3 regions of the Pseudomonas huanghezhanensis genome follow, and region 2 is predicted to be linked to each of the others. Evidence: predicted binding sites of a transcription regulator. Region 2 holds the regulator's gene; each other region holds the start of a gene.
What was found. Region 2 encodes FliA, which starts transcription of late flagellar genes. Its sites were predicted from a motif close to CTAAAGTTTNNNNNNNNNNNGCCGNTAA; they were not measured.
Positions count from the first base shown of each region.

Region 1: a site for FliA is predicted at 2,659-2,686, ahead of OYW20_RS24115 (methyl-accepting chemotaxis protein). Genes of this name have one in related genera too.
Region 3: a site for FliA is predicted at 2,651-2,678, ahead of OYW20_RS14820 (methyl-accepting chemotaxis protein). Genes of this name have one in related genera too.

Region 1 is NZ_CP113949.1:5,328,735-5,333,030, reverse strand. It holds gene gbcB (glycine-betaine demethylase subunit GbcB) at 1-821, shown strand, start outside; gene OYW20_RS24115 (methyl-accepting chemotaxis protein) at 965-2,590, opposite strand; gene OYW20_RS24110 (hypothetical protein) at 2,956-3,189, shown strand; gene OYW20_RS24105 (cell division protein ZapA) at 3,186-3,488, shown strand; gene OYW20_RS24100 (threonine aldolase family protein) at 3,671-4,296, opposite strand, start outside.
Region 2 is NZ_CP113949.1:1,986,228-1,990,523, forward strand. It holds gene flhF (flagellar biosynthesis protein FlhF) at 1-987, shown strand, start outside; gene fleN (flagellar synthesis regulator FleN) at 1,106-1,939, shown strand; gene fliA (RNA polymerase sigma factor FliA) at 1,936-2,676, shown strand; gene OYW20_RS08875 (chemotaxis response regulator CheY) at 2,942-3,316, shown strand; gene OYW20_RS08880 (protein phosphatase CheZ) at 3,336-4,124, shown strand; gene OYW20_RS08885 (chemotaxis protein CheA) at 4,246-4,296, shown strand, end outside.
Region 3 is NZ_CP113949.1:3,319,064-3,323,359, reverse strand. It holds partial or broken gene OYW20_RS26320 (MCP four helix bundle domain-containing protein) at 107-841, shown strand; gene OYW20_RS26315 (methyl-accepting chemotaxis protein) at 884-1,747, shown strand; partial or broken gene OYW20_RS14825 (DUF4113 domain-containing protein) at 2,392-2,610, shown strand; gene OYW20_RS14820 (methyl-accepting chemotaxis protein) at 2,766-4,296, shown strand, end outside.

The sequences.
Region 1 (4,296 bases), 2.4 Mb from region 2:
CCAACTGGCTGCACGACACATTGCATGAAGGGCAGGAGCTGGCCGTGCACGGCCCGGTGGGGCTGTTCAACGCTATCGACTTTCCCAATCCCAAGATTCTCTACCTCAGCGGCGGGGTCGGCATCACGCCGGTCATGTCCATGGCGCGCTGGTTCTACGACACCAACGCCAATGTCGACATGGTTTTCGTGCACAGCGCCCGCTCGCCCAAAGACATCATTTATCACCGCGAACTGGAGCAGATGGCGTCGCGGATCAACAACTTCAGCCTGCACATCGTCTGTGAGAAGCACGGCCTGGGCGAACCGTGGGCTGGTTATCGCGGCTACCTGAATCAAAAAATGCTTGAACTGATGGCCCCGGATTTCATGGACCGTGAAGTCTTCTGCTGCGGCCCGACGCCGTACATGAATGCGGTCAAGCGTCTGCTGGAAGTCAACGGCTTCAACATGGAGCAGTACCACGAGGAATCCTTCGGTGCGACGCCGCCCGAAGCGCGCGCCGATGCGGTCGAGCACGCCGAGCAGGCCGCCGACGCGCCAGAAATCGATGTCGCTGATTTGCACCAGGTGGAATTCACCGACACTGGCAAGAGCATTCGCGTGGCGCCAGGCGAAACCGTGCACGCCGCAGCCGCCAAGCTCGGCCTGATGATCCCCAAGGCCTGTGGCATGGGGATCTGTGGCACATGCAAGGTGATGAAGCTGAGTGGGGAGGTGGAGATGGAGCACAACGGCGGCATCACCGATGACGATGTAGAAGAGGGTTACATCCTGTCTTGCTGCAGCGTGCCAAAGGGCGACGTGCGCATCGAGTATTGAGCACCCGGTCCTGTAGAGCCAACTTGTTGGCGAGGCGTCTTCCCGGTTGAGTCAGGGTCGACGCCACGCGAATGAATTCGCGCCTACAGAGTGAGCGCGTGTCGCGGGTAAAAATACGGTTATCGGTTTCAGCCAGAACTGGCTTACAACCGGAACCGCGAAACCATCCCGTTCAAATCCACCGCCAGACGCGACAGCTCATTGCTGGCAGCTGTGGTCTGGTGGGCGCCAGTGGCCGACTGGGTCGAAAGATCGCGGATGTTCACCAGATTGCGATCCACCTCCCGTGCCACTTGAGCCTGCTCCTCAGCGGCGCTTGCGATCACCAGATTGCGCTCGTTGATCTCAACCACCGCGGTGTTAATGGTGTCCAGCGCCAGGCCTGCGCCCTTGGCGATGCTCAGCGTCGACTCAGCGCGCTCGGTGCTGCTGCGCATTGAGTTCACGGCCTGTTCGGTGCCGCCCTGAATGCTGCCGATCATGCGCTCGATCTCGCTGGTCGATTGCTGAGTGCGGTGCGCCAGCGCCCTTACTTCATCGGCCACCACCGCAAACCCACGACCGGCTTCGCCCGCACGGGCTGCTTCAATGGCCGCGTTCAGCGCCAGCAGGTTGGTCTGATCCGCCAAGCCACGAATCACGTCCAGCACCTTGCCGATATCACGGGACTCGTTCGCCAGATTGCCGATCAACTGCGCAGTGCTTTGCACGTCGCCGCTCATGCGTTCGATGGCGCTGACGGTTTCCTGTACCAGGTCACGGCCGTCGCTGGCCGATGAGGTCGCGCTTTTCGACGCTTGCGAGGTGCTCACGGCGTTACGCGCAACTTCTTCCACGGCGCTGGTCATCTGGTTGACGGCGGTTGCGGCCTGTTCGATCTCGTTGCTCTGTTGCGACATGCCACGGGCGTTTTCGTCAGTGACTGCGTTCAGCTCTTCGGCAGCCGATGCCAGCTGGGTGGCCGAACCTGAAATACGCTGCAGGGTGTCACGCAGCTTGGACTGCATTTTGTGCATGGCGCCCAGTAGACGGCCTGCCTCGTCGGTGCCATCGACCTTGATCGTGCGGGTAAGGTCGCCTTCGGAAATTTCCTCGGCGGCGTGCAGCGCAGCAGCGATAGGACGGGTAATGCTGTTGGTTAGCAGCCAGGCAAACAGCACAGTCAGGATGCTGGCAATGATCAGCAACCCGACGACCATCGTGAAGGCGCTGGAATACTGATCCTTGGCGTCCTTGTTGGCGTCGTACAGTTGCTTGGTGTTTATGTCGATCAGCTTGGCCAGCACGACGTTCATCGCGTCCGAGTTGCTCAACAGGTCGTTGTTCAGCATGTTGCGCAGGTCATCGAGATTGCCCGCACGCGTAAGCGAAATCATCCGCGACTCAAGCTGGCGGTATTGCTCAAGCAACTGCTTGTACTGGCTGTAATAGGTTTGCTGCTCAGGGCTTGAGATCAGTTTTTCGTAGTCCGCCTGGGCTTCGTTGAGCTGTTTATTGCGCGACGCGAACAGCTCGATGGTTTTCTGCTGAATATCCGGCTCGCGGTTGACCAGCAAACGGTAGGACAGCACACGCATACGGATGCTAGTCTCCGTCAGTTTGTCGAGGCTCTTGATGCCGGGCACGGCGTCATTGGTGATGACTTCGCTGGCGTCATTGATCTTGCCCATTTGCAGCAGCGCGAAAATGCCCAGAATCAGCATCAGCCCCCCAATCACGGAAAAGCCAAGGAACGCCCGGGGGGCGATATTCATATTACGTAGGGACATGTCGATTCCTGAAAGGAGAAGCGCGCGTTGCGTGCGACGGGACAACTGAGAAGCGAGGATTACCCTCGTTATCGGTCGCGGTGCCTAACACTTGAGCCAATGACTGCCCTGATCAGTGGGCTGCGCGCCTTTGCCGCAGGACTGAAATGGCGATTATCCTGACGCACGAACGACATCGTTCTGACGAACAGCAGGAACAAGAGGGCGAAATCGCAGTCAACAGGGCCCTTACGCGTATTCGTCAGTGAAGGATCGAACAACGCTGGCCGGGCAAGATAATCGTGATTCAGGTCCTGATGCTTGTGGTGTGTGCAGCGTGTTTTCTTTATCGTACGCGCCCGTTGAAATTAGCTTGAGAAATCAAAATGTTGGAAGCATCCCTTAGCCAGTTGGAACAGCTTGTCAGTGACTTGGTACAGCAGAACCAGGACCTGCAAAACACGAACGCACAGCTCGCCACCGAGTTGGCACAAGCCAAGGATGACAACGACAGCCTGCAGTTGAGTTTGATGGAGCAGGAAGACAAGCACGGCGCCACCGCCGCGCGTATTCAGGCGCTGGTTGATCGCGCGACCCGCAGCAGCGCCGTGAGCGCATGATCATCAGCAAGGAAGGGGTGAACGTCGTGTCCATTCTGGGCAACGACTACTCGATCAAGGCCCCGGAAGGTCAAGAGCAGGCGCTGGCTGATGCAGTGATTATGCTCAAGTCGGCACTGGCCGAAACCAAGCGCAACTACCCGACATTGATTGGCGACCGTTTACTGGTGCTGGCGGCGCTGAATCTTTGCTCAAAACAGGTCGAGCTCAAGCAGCGGCACGCTGAAGAACTCGAGCGCTGCCAGCAACAGGTAAGCGCGACGGTTGAAGTGATTTCCAAGGCCATCGGGCAGGTTTGAATCGGTGACTTGGCTCTGACCCGGAATCCACTGGATAACTGGAATTCCTCACATTGCTCGTGGGTGGGAGCTTGCTCGCGATTAGTTTGTTCAGACAATAATGTGCTGACTGATGCACCCATATCGCTAGCAAGCCCCTCCCACCCAGATGCGATCCGTCAGCAGATGTCCGGGATATCCGGTTAGGCGCTCATCACTGAGCGTATATCGGCGGCTAGCTCTCGCACGCGCGCTTCTTCGGTGTCCCACGAGCACATGAAGCGTGCGCCACCGTTGCCGATGAAGGTGTAAAACCTCCAGCCCCTGGCGGTCAACGCAGCAATCGACGCTTCCGACAACTGCAGGAAGACGCCGTTGGCCTGCACCGGGAACATCAGTTCCACGCCGGGAATGTCTTTCACCAGATCAGCCAGCAGTTGCGCGCAGCTGTTGGCGTGGCGGGCATGTTTGAGCCAGGCGTTGTTTTCCAGCAAGCCAACCCACGGTGCAGACAGGAAGCGCATCTTCGACGCCAGTTGCCCTGCCTGTTTGCAGCGGTAGTCAAAGTCTTCCGCCAGCTTGTGGTTGAAGAACAGGATGGCTTCACCCACCGCCATGCCGTTTTTAGTCCCGCCAAAACACAGCACATCGACACCGGATTTCCAGGTCAACTCAGCAGGTGAGCACTCCAGATACGCGCAGGCGTTGGCAAAGCGCGCGCCGTCCATGTGCAGGTTCAGACCCAGTTCTTTGCACGTCGCGCTGATGGCTTTCAACTCGTCGGGCTGGTACACGCTGCCGAGTTCAGTGGCTTGGGTCAGCGTCACGA
Region 2 (4,296 bases):
GCTGAGCGTGCAGAGCGCGCTGCCGTGAGCGAGCCTGCGGTCGGTCAGCGCGCCTATGAATCGATGCGTTCTGAATTGAATGGCCTGCGCGAGTTGCTGGAAGTACAGCTGGGCTCACTGGCATGGAATCAGCTGCAAGGCAGTCGCCCGTCGCAGGCCAATCTGTGGCGTCGCCTGCAACGCGTCGGTCTGTCCGGCCCGTTGTCTCGCGACCTGCTGGCGATGGTGCCCAACACCGACGATCAGCAGCACGCCTGGCGCATGCTTCTGGCGCATCTGGCCCGTATGATCGCGACCCCCGAGATAGAGCCTCTGGAAGAGGGCGGTGTGATTGCCATGGTCGGTCCTGCCGGCATGGGCAAGACCACCACGCTGGCCAAGCTCGCGGCCCGCTACGTACTCAAATACGGCTCGCAGAACATCGCGCTGGTGAGCATGGACAGTTTTCGTATCGGCGCCCAGGAGCAACTCAAGACTCTGGGACGCATCTTGAATGTTCCGGTAACCCACGTCGATCCGGGCCAGTCACTGGCTCAGGCGCTGGAGCCGCTGCTGCGCAAACGCGTGGTGCTGATCGACACCGCAGGCCTGCAAGCCAGCGATCCAGCACTGCGCATGCAGCTCGAAAGCCTTGCAGGGCGTGGCATCAAGTCGCGCAATTATCTGGTACTCGCCACCACCAGCCAGAAGCAGGTGCTGACGGCGGCGTATCACAGTTACAAGCGTTGCGGCCTGTCCGGGTGCATCCTGACCAAGCTCGACGAAACCGCCAGCCTCGGAGAGGTGTTGAGCCTGGCGATCAGTCACGAGTTGCCTGTGGCCTATCTCACCGATGGTCCACGGATACCGGATGATCTGCATTTGCCGCGCCGGCACCAGTTGGTGAGTCGAGCGGTCAGCGTGCAGATGCAGGAGGAGCCGAGCGAGGAAGCAATGGCTGATATGTTTGCGGATCTTTATCACAACCCAGGCAAGCGTGTGGGTTAGGTGAAGAATATGACACTGGAATACACCCACCTAGATGGTCTGCCAGGCATTGTTCAAACAACGAACGTGCAGCCCGACATGTGGCTTAGGTCTAAGCAAGACAAGGTAAACAATTAACATGGGCAGCATGCATCCCGTACAGGTTATCGCAGTGACCGGTGGTAAAGGCGGCGTAGGCAAGACGAACGTGTCGGTGAACCTCTCACTGGCACTGGCCGAGCTTGGTCGCCGCGTCATGTTGATGGACGCCGATCTGGGTCTGGCCAACGTTGACGTTCTACTGGGTCTTACCCCTAAACGCACCCTGGCCGATGTCATCGAAGGCCGGTGCGAGCTGCGTGACGTCCTGCTGCAAGGCCCGGGCGGCATCCGCATCGTACCGGCGGCGTCGGGCACGCAGAGCATGGTTCACCTGACGCCTGCGCAACACGCCGGCTTGATTCAGGCTTTCAGCGACATCGGCGACAACCTCGACGTGCTGGTGATCGACACCGCTGCCGGGATTGGCGAGTCGGTGGTCAGCTTCGTACGCGCAGCCCAGGAAGTATTGCTGGTAGTGTGTGACGAGCCGACTTCGATCACCGATGCCTACGCGCTGATCAAATTGCTCAACCGCGACCACGGCATGAACCGTTTCCGCGTGCTGGCCAACATGGCGCAAAGCCCGCAGGAAGGCCGCAACCTGTTCGCCAAGCTGACCAAGGTCACGGACCGCTTCCTCGACGTTGCTTTGCAGTACGTCGGCGCCGTGCCTTACGACGAGTGCGTACGCAAGGCTGTGCAGAAGCAGCGTGCGGTGTATGAGGCGTTCCCGCGCTCCAAATGCTCACTGGCGTTCAAAGCCATTGCGCAGAAGGTGGACACCTGGCCGTTGCCGGCCAATCCGCGCGGGCATCTGGAATTTTTCGTCGAACGTCTGGTGCATCAAACCAGCGCGGGGCCTGTGTCATGACAGCAAGTGGGTATCGCATGTACAGCAAATCATCCCGTGATTCCCAATACGAGCTGATCGAGCGCTACGCGCCTCTGGTCAAGCGGATCGCCTACCACTTGCTGGCGCGTCTGCCAGCCAGCGTGCAGGTCGAAGATCTGATCCAGGCCGGCATGATCGGTCTGCTCGAAGTCTCGACCAAGTACGACTCCACCAAAGGCGCGAGTTTTGAGACCTACGCCGGGATTCGTATCCGCGGCGCGATGCTCGACGAAGTGCGCAAAGGTGACTGGGCGCCGCGTTCGGTGCATCGCAATACGCGCATGGTCAGTGACGCGATTCGGGCAATTGAAGCAAAAACAGGTCGTGATGCTAAAGATCACGAGGTTGCGGCCGAACTCCAATTGAGTCTCGATGATTATTACGGGATTTTGAACGATACCTTGGGCAGCCGATTGTTCAGTTTCGACGACCTCCTGCAGGACGGCGAACATGAAGGGCTGCACGAGGACGGCGCAAGCCAGTCGCTCGAGCCGTCGCGTGATCTGGAAGACGAGCGTTTCCAGAGCGCGTTGGCCGATGCCATTGCCAACCTGCCAGAGCGTGAACGGCTGGTGTTGGCGCTGTACTACGACGAAGAGCTGAACCTCAAGGAAATCGGTGAGGTCCTGGGGGTCAGCGAATCGCGTGTCAGTCAGTTACATAGCCAGTGCGCAGCTCGTTTGCGAGGGCGTTTGGGAGAGTGGCGAGCGCGTTGACAGGCAACGCGGCGGACCTTTTTGGGTCCGTGTTGCCTGTAAAGCCGGCTGTGCAGAGCGTTCGTGGGAAACAAGAGAGACAAGGCTGGAGCCGGTCAGCACAGGCGCATATCGCGTGCGTCGCGCCGTACTTCACGTCTGTTGATTTGCCAAGCCCGTCGTCGTTTCGTACAGCCCGGTCAAGGAACTGTGCCGGTTTTGATTGAACGCGCGTCCAGGTGCTGGACGCGTTAAAGACTGCTTGGAGGTCGAATTGGACAAGAACATGAAAATCCTCATCGTTGATGACTTCTCAACGATGCGGCGGATCATAAAAAACCTGTTGCGTGACCTTGGGTTCACCAACACGGCCGAAGCGGATGACGGCATGACCGCATTGCCCATGCTGCAAAGCGGCTCCTTTGACTTTCTGGTCACTGACTGGAACATGCCTGGCATGTCCGGTATCGACTTGTTGCGTCAGGTGCGTGCCGATGAGCGTCTGCGCAGTCTGCCGGTATTGATGGTCACCGCTGAAGCCAAGCGTGAGCAGATCATCGAAGCTGCTCAGGCAGGCGTTAACGGATATGTGGTCAAGCCTTTCACGGCGCAAGTTCTGAAAGAAAAAATCGAGAAGATATTCGAGCGCGTCAATAGCTGATGTTCGCTGCGAGGGCGCTATGGATTCCAAAGATTCGTCAATGGGTGACTTTGAGTCGACCCTGAAGAAACACGCACAGGAGCTGGTCGAGAGCCTTGAAAAAGGCAAATTCGGCGAAGCCGTGCAACTTATCCATGAGCTTAACCAGACCCGCGACCGAGGCCTGTATCAGGAAGTCGGCAAGCTGACGCGCGAGCTGCACAGTGCAATCGTCAATTTCCAGATTGACCCGCACATGCCGCAAGCCGAGGAAGTCTCGCAGATCACTGATGCCACCGAACGTCTTGGTTACGTGGTCAGGCTGACTGAGAACGCTGCCAACCGCACGATGGATCTGGTCGAGCAAAGCACCCCGCTGATGCACGGACTCACGGCTGACGCAAAAGCATTGAGCGTCGACTGGGGGCGCTTCATGCGTCGCGAGATCAGTGCCGATGAATTTCGTGATCTGGCGCGACGTGTCGATGTTTTCCTGACGCGCAGCGAGACGGAGACCCATGAAGTCGCCGGCCACCTCAACGACATTTTGCTGGCCCAGGATTACCAGGATCTCACTGGTCAGGTGATCAAGCGCGTCACCCAGTTGGTGACCGAAGTGGAGAGCAATCTGCTCAAGCTGGTGCTCATGGCCAGTCAGGTCGATCGCTTTGCCGGCATCGAACATGACCAGGAAGTGTTCCGTCAGGAAAAAGAACAAGAAAAACTTCATTCCAAGGGTGAAGGTCCGCAGATTCATGCCGATAAACGTGAAGACGTCGTATCCGGTCAGGATGATGTAGACGATCTGCTATCCAGCCTGGGTTTCTAGGTTCTCAGTAAGAAGAGGTTATGAGCCTGCTGCGTGTTGTTTGACCGCATCAGGCTCTGCCACTGGCGACTCAGCGCAAGACCTGGATCGGTTGACGGTTAATTTTAGGAGCACCCCCCCAATGAGCTTCGGCGCCGATGAAGAAATCCTTCAGGATTTTCTGGTAGAGGCC
Region 3 (4,296 bases), 1.3 Mb from region 2:
GTTACTGTTTTTAAAAATAAATCCCTCAAGTAAACGGAGACACCTCCCGATACAGTGAAGGCCTGACTTCTGTGGCTCAGCTAAATAAAAATTCCTGGAGTATTCTATGGAGATATTACGTAACATCCAGCTTTCTACACGATTGATGTCTGCGTTTATCGCGTGCGCCATCATCACGCTGGGAGTGGGGATCGTAGGATATTCGGGTGTAACAACACTCGATAAAAAAATAAACGGAATCGTTAGCAATAACCTTGTTTCTGTTTACAACACTGCCAATGCCCGCGGAAAGGCTTTTGCGTATTCGAGAGCTCTGCATGCTGCCCTGTTAATCAAGTATTCTAAGGGAGACCAGGCGGCATTTGACGCGGCAGTGCAATCAATGTCTGATAATCAGAAGGAGGTTGAGCGGCTATTCAAAGACTATCGCCAAACACCTCTGCATGATGATGAGCGTGTGGCGGGGGACCAATTCGAAAAAACTTGGCCAGCCTATACTCAGGGCGCGAGCAAAGTTATCGCTTTGGCAGCGTCGGGCGACCTTGATGGAGCTACCCAACTATTCCGGGAGCGAGTTTCGCCTGCTTTCAAGGCCAATGTTGATGCGCTTGAAGCCGTGGTTGCGTCCAACTATCGCCAAAGCGGTGAGTCTGCAGTAGCAGCACAGGTCGCTACTGCGAGTGCTTACTGGGCATTGGGCATCGGGGTACTGACAGCCTTCCTCGCTGCCGTCGCTTTGGGAATGATCATTACCCGCTCAATCACGCGTCCGCTTTACATCGCGGTACGCAGCGCAGAGGAAGTGGCTGATGGTGACCTTTCTAAAAGCATTGAAATCAGCGGGCGTGACGAGGTCGGTGCCTTGCTGAGTGCATTGGATAAAATGCAGAAGAATCTTCGCGTCACAGTAAGAGAGATTGGCGGTGCTGCTGACCAACTTGCCTCGGCATCTGAAGAGCTGAATGCAGTCACGGAAGAAAGCTCACGTGGCCTGACGCGGCAGAATGATGAGATTCAGCAAGCGGCAACAGCAGTGAATGAAATGACCGCCGCAGTCGAAGAGGTTGCCCGAAATGCGACAGGCGCTTCTGAAGCTTCTGAGCAAACTAGTCGAAATGCTTTAGAAGGGCGTGATCAAGTCCGTAGCGCTGTTAATTCTGTGGCTGCAATGGCGGACGAAATTGAGAACTCAACCGGCAAAGTTGAAGTTCTGGCAACTCGCGTTAAAGAGATTACAAAGGTGCTTGAAGTAATCAGGGCCATCGCGGAGCAGACCAATCTACTTGCTTTGAACGCAGCTATCGAAGCAGCACGGGCAGGGGAGCAAGGTCGGGGTTTCGCAGTTGTAGCTGATGAGGTCCGTGCGCTTGCCCATAGAACCCAAGCGTCCACGGCGGACATCGAGTCGATGATGCAACAGGTACGTTTGGGCGCTGAAGAGGCCGTTCTCGCGATGAATAAAAGTAAAGCGTTGGCGGCCGATACGCGGGCGCAGTCCATTGAGGCCGGCCAGGCCCTTGACCGCATCACCGATGGCGTTTCAATCATCAACGAAAAGAACCTGGTGATCGCGAGCGCTGCTGAAGAGCAGGCTCAAGTTGCACGAGAGGTTGACCGTAATCTGGTCAATATTCAGGACCTGTCCGTACAAACGGCAACGGGGGCACATCAAACTAATACCTCGAGTTTAGAGTTGTCGAGATTGGCGACGTCATTTGGCGTGCTGATTAGCCGATTCAAAATCTGATCAGACGAGGTCATTAGCCACCATTAATACCGTAAGGTGCGATCCACGCTTGGCGTTAGCGACAGCGTTACGGTCTTCCCAAACACAGAACGCCAGATGTTTCACATCAGGCATCCTCAGGTCAACACATCAGGGTTAATGCTGGAGAGTAAGGCCGTGGGTTAGGATTTAGGTGCGAACCTGCTGTTGATAATATCTTTCAATTTCACCACTCGCTGATTCAGCGTTCTCGCCACTACATCCTCAAAGCACTCAAACAGATGAGTCTGAAGTCGCTTCCGGTTACCACAAAATAACCGAGCACATTCCCGTAGCAAACGCGACAGAAATAGGGACTGTGCTCATTGCGAAGATACCGTGCAACGGATACCAAGCGAAGCACCCAGTAGCCGCTACTATGGCAATCCATCCTGTATGCAGGTGTAACGGTAACCTCAACGTCCAATGGTATTAGCGATTGCCATGACCAGCAATCCCGTAAGTATTCCTGCACCCACGGTAGCAATGCTGCCGTTCTTTTGGCCGAATTGAGTCTTGCGGTCCTCTTCGGTGACACCCATGGCGCGAAGGCAACTACCCAACGAATGCTTTGAGGTCGTGAATCCTGATGGAGCTCCGGCACGCCGGTCTCCTGATGGATCTGTCAGCCAGGAGAGTCCACCGATGACCTTGTCGCGGTATTGCAACCAGGCGCATCGGGCAAGGTCATGGGCGTGCTGGACGAGATCAACGGTCGATGGGGGCGGGGCTCGCTGCGCTCAGGTAGCGTTCCCAACAACCCGAAATGCTCAATGCGCCACGACTTCATGAGGCAGAGCGATACCACGAAGGTGGATCAGCTCTGGACAGTGAAACCCAAGTAGTTTGGGTTCGGCAGAACGCCGTGGGTGGGGGGCTACTTCACTCAAGCTTTGCTTTAGTTTGCCGACAATTCCTAAGCGAGCAAAAAATCGATCAACGCCAGGAATTTGTTGCGATGAGAAACCTTAAAGTATCAGTACGCGCAGCACTCAGCTTTATGTTTATCGCCTTGTTATTGGTTGCCCTGGGTGGTATTTCCGTTTGGAAAATGGGGGAAGTCCGCGAGACTGCCAGAGCTCTTCAAGACGATGCATTCGCCAGCGTGGTGGTTGCCGACCGAATTAATTCCGCGATGCTGCGCCTGAGGCTGGAAGTCCGCCGACTGCTGTTCAAGACCGATTCGCAAGACATTGCCACGTCGATCAGTACGATAGCCGCGCTTGGCGAGGAATTAAAAAAGCAAATCAAGCTCTATGGCCCTTTTGTTTCAGGCGAAGATGCGAATCCAAAAGAAGTGCAATTGTTCAAGGTCATGTCTGACAACACTGAAAACATGCTGGTTGCATTTGACGAAGTGAGCTCACTTATGCGGCGAAACGAGCCGACTAAAGCGCTGGCTTATCTAGGCTCCAATGTGACTCCTGTTACACCTGTTCTTGACGAAGCCGTGAGCGGACTTGTTCAACTGAACATTGATGAGGCGGCAATCTCCGGAAAAGAATCTGAGGATTCGTATCAAAGTGGTTTGACGTTTATTGTTTTTATAATCACAGCTGCATTGCTGGCGACTGTGATTCTGGCCGTACTGTTTACCAACAGTATCGTTACACCCTTGCGCGACATGTTGCTTATCAACGAAACAATCGCTAAAGGTGATCTGCGCAGCGTGATTAACGTTACAGGCAAAGACGAATTTTCCGACCTGATGCGCTCTACCCAAATCATGCAAAACAATTTGCGCGATACTATCAAGCTGATTGGGGATTCCTCCACTCAACTGGCGTCCGCTGCCGAGGAAATGAATGCGGTCACCGAAGAGTCCAGTAAAGGTTTACTTCGCCAGAATAATGAAATCGATCAGGCAGCCACCGCAGTCAATCAAATGACCGCTGCGGTCGATGAAGTGGCGCGTAACGCTGCTAGCGCGTCGGATGCGGCTAAAGCCTCTGATCAATCAGCACGTACAGGAGCGGCGCGGGTAACGAGCACGGTCAGCGCCATCGAGAAACTAAGCAAGACGGTGCAGAACACCAGTGTCGATGTAGAGCGTCTGGCAGTTCAATCCAAGGACATTAGCAAGGTGTTGGAAGTCATTCGCACGATTGCCGAACAAACCAATCTCCTGGCATTAAATGCGGCAATCGAAGCTGCACGGGCGGGTGAGCAGGGACGCGGTTTTGCTGTAGTGGCCGATGAAGTCAGGGCTCTGGCACATCGCACCCAGACCTCGACTCAGGAAATCGAACAAATGATCGGCGATATACTCAAGGGCACTGCTCAGGCCACCAAGGCCATGAGTGAAAGTTGTGAGCAGGCCGATGGCACCCTCAGCATCGCTCATGAAGCAGGTGCCGCGCTGACCCTGATCGCGAAAGCAATCAATGAAATCAACGAAATGAACCTGATGATTGCTACCGCATCGGAGCAGCAGGCGCAGGTCGCCCGTTCAGTCGACGGCAACCTGATGAGTATTCGCGATCTTTCTATTCAGAGCGCAACGGGGGCTAATCAGACCGCCGCAGCGAGTT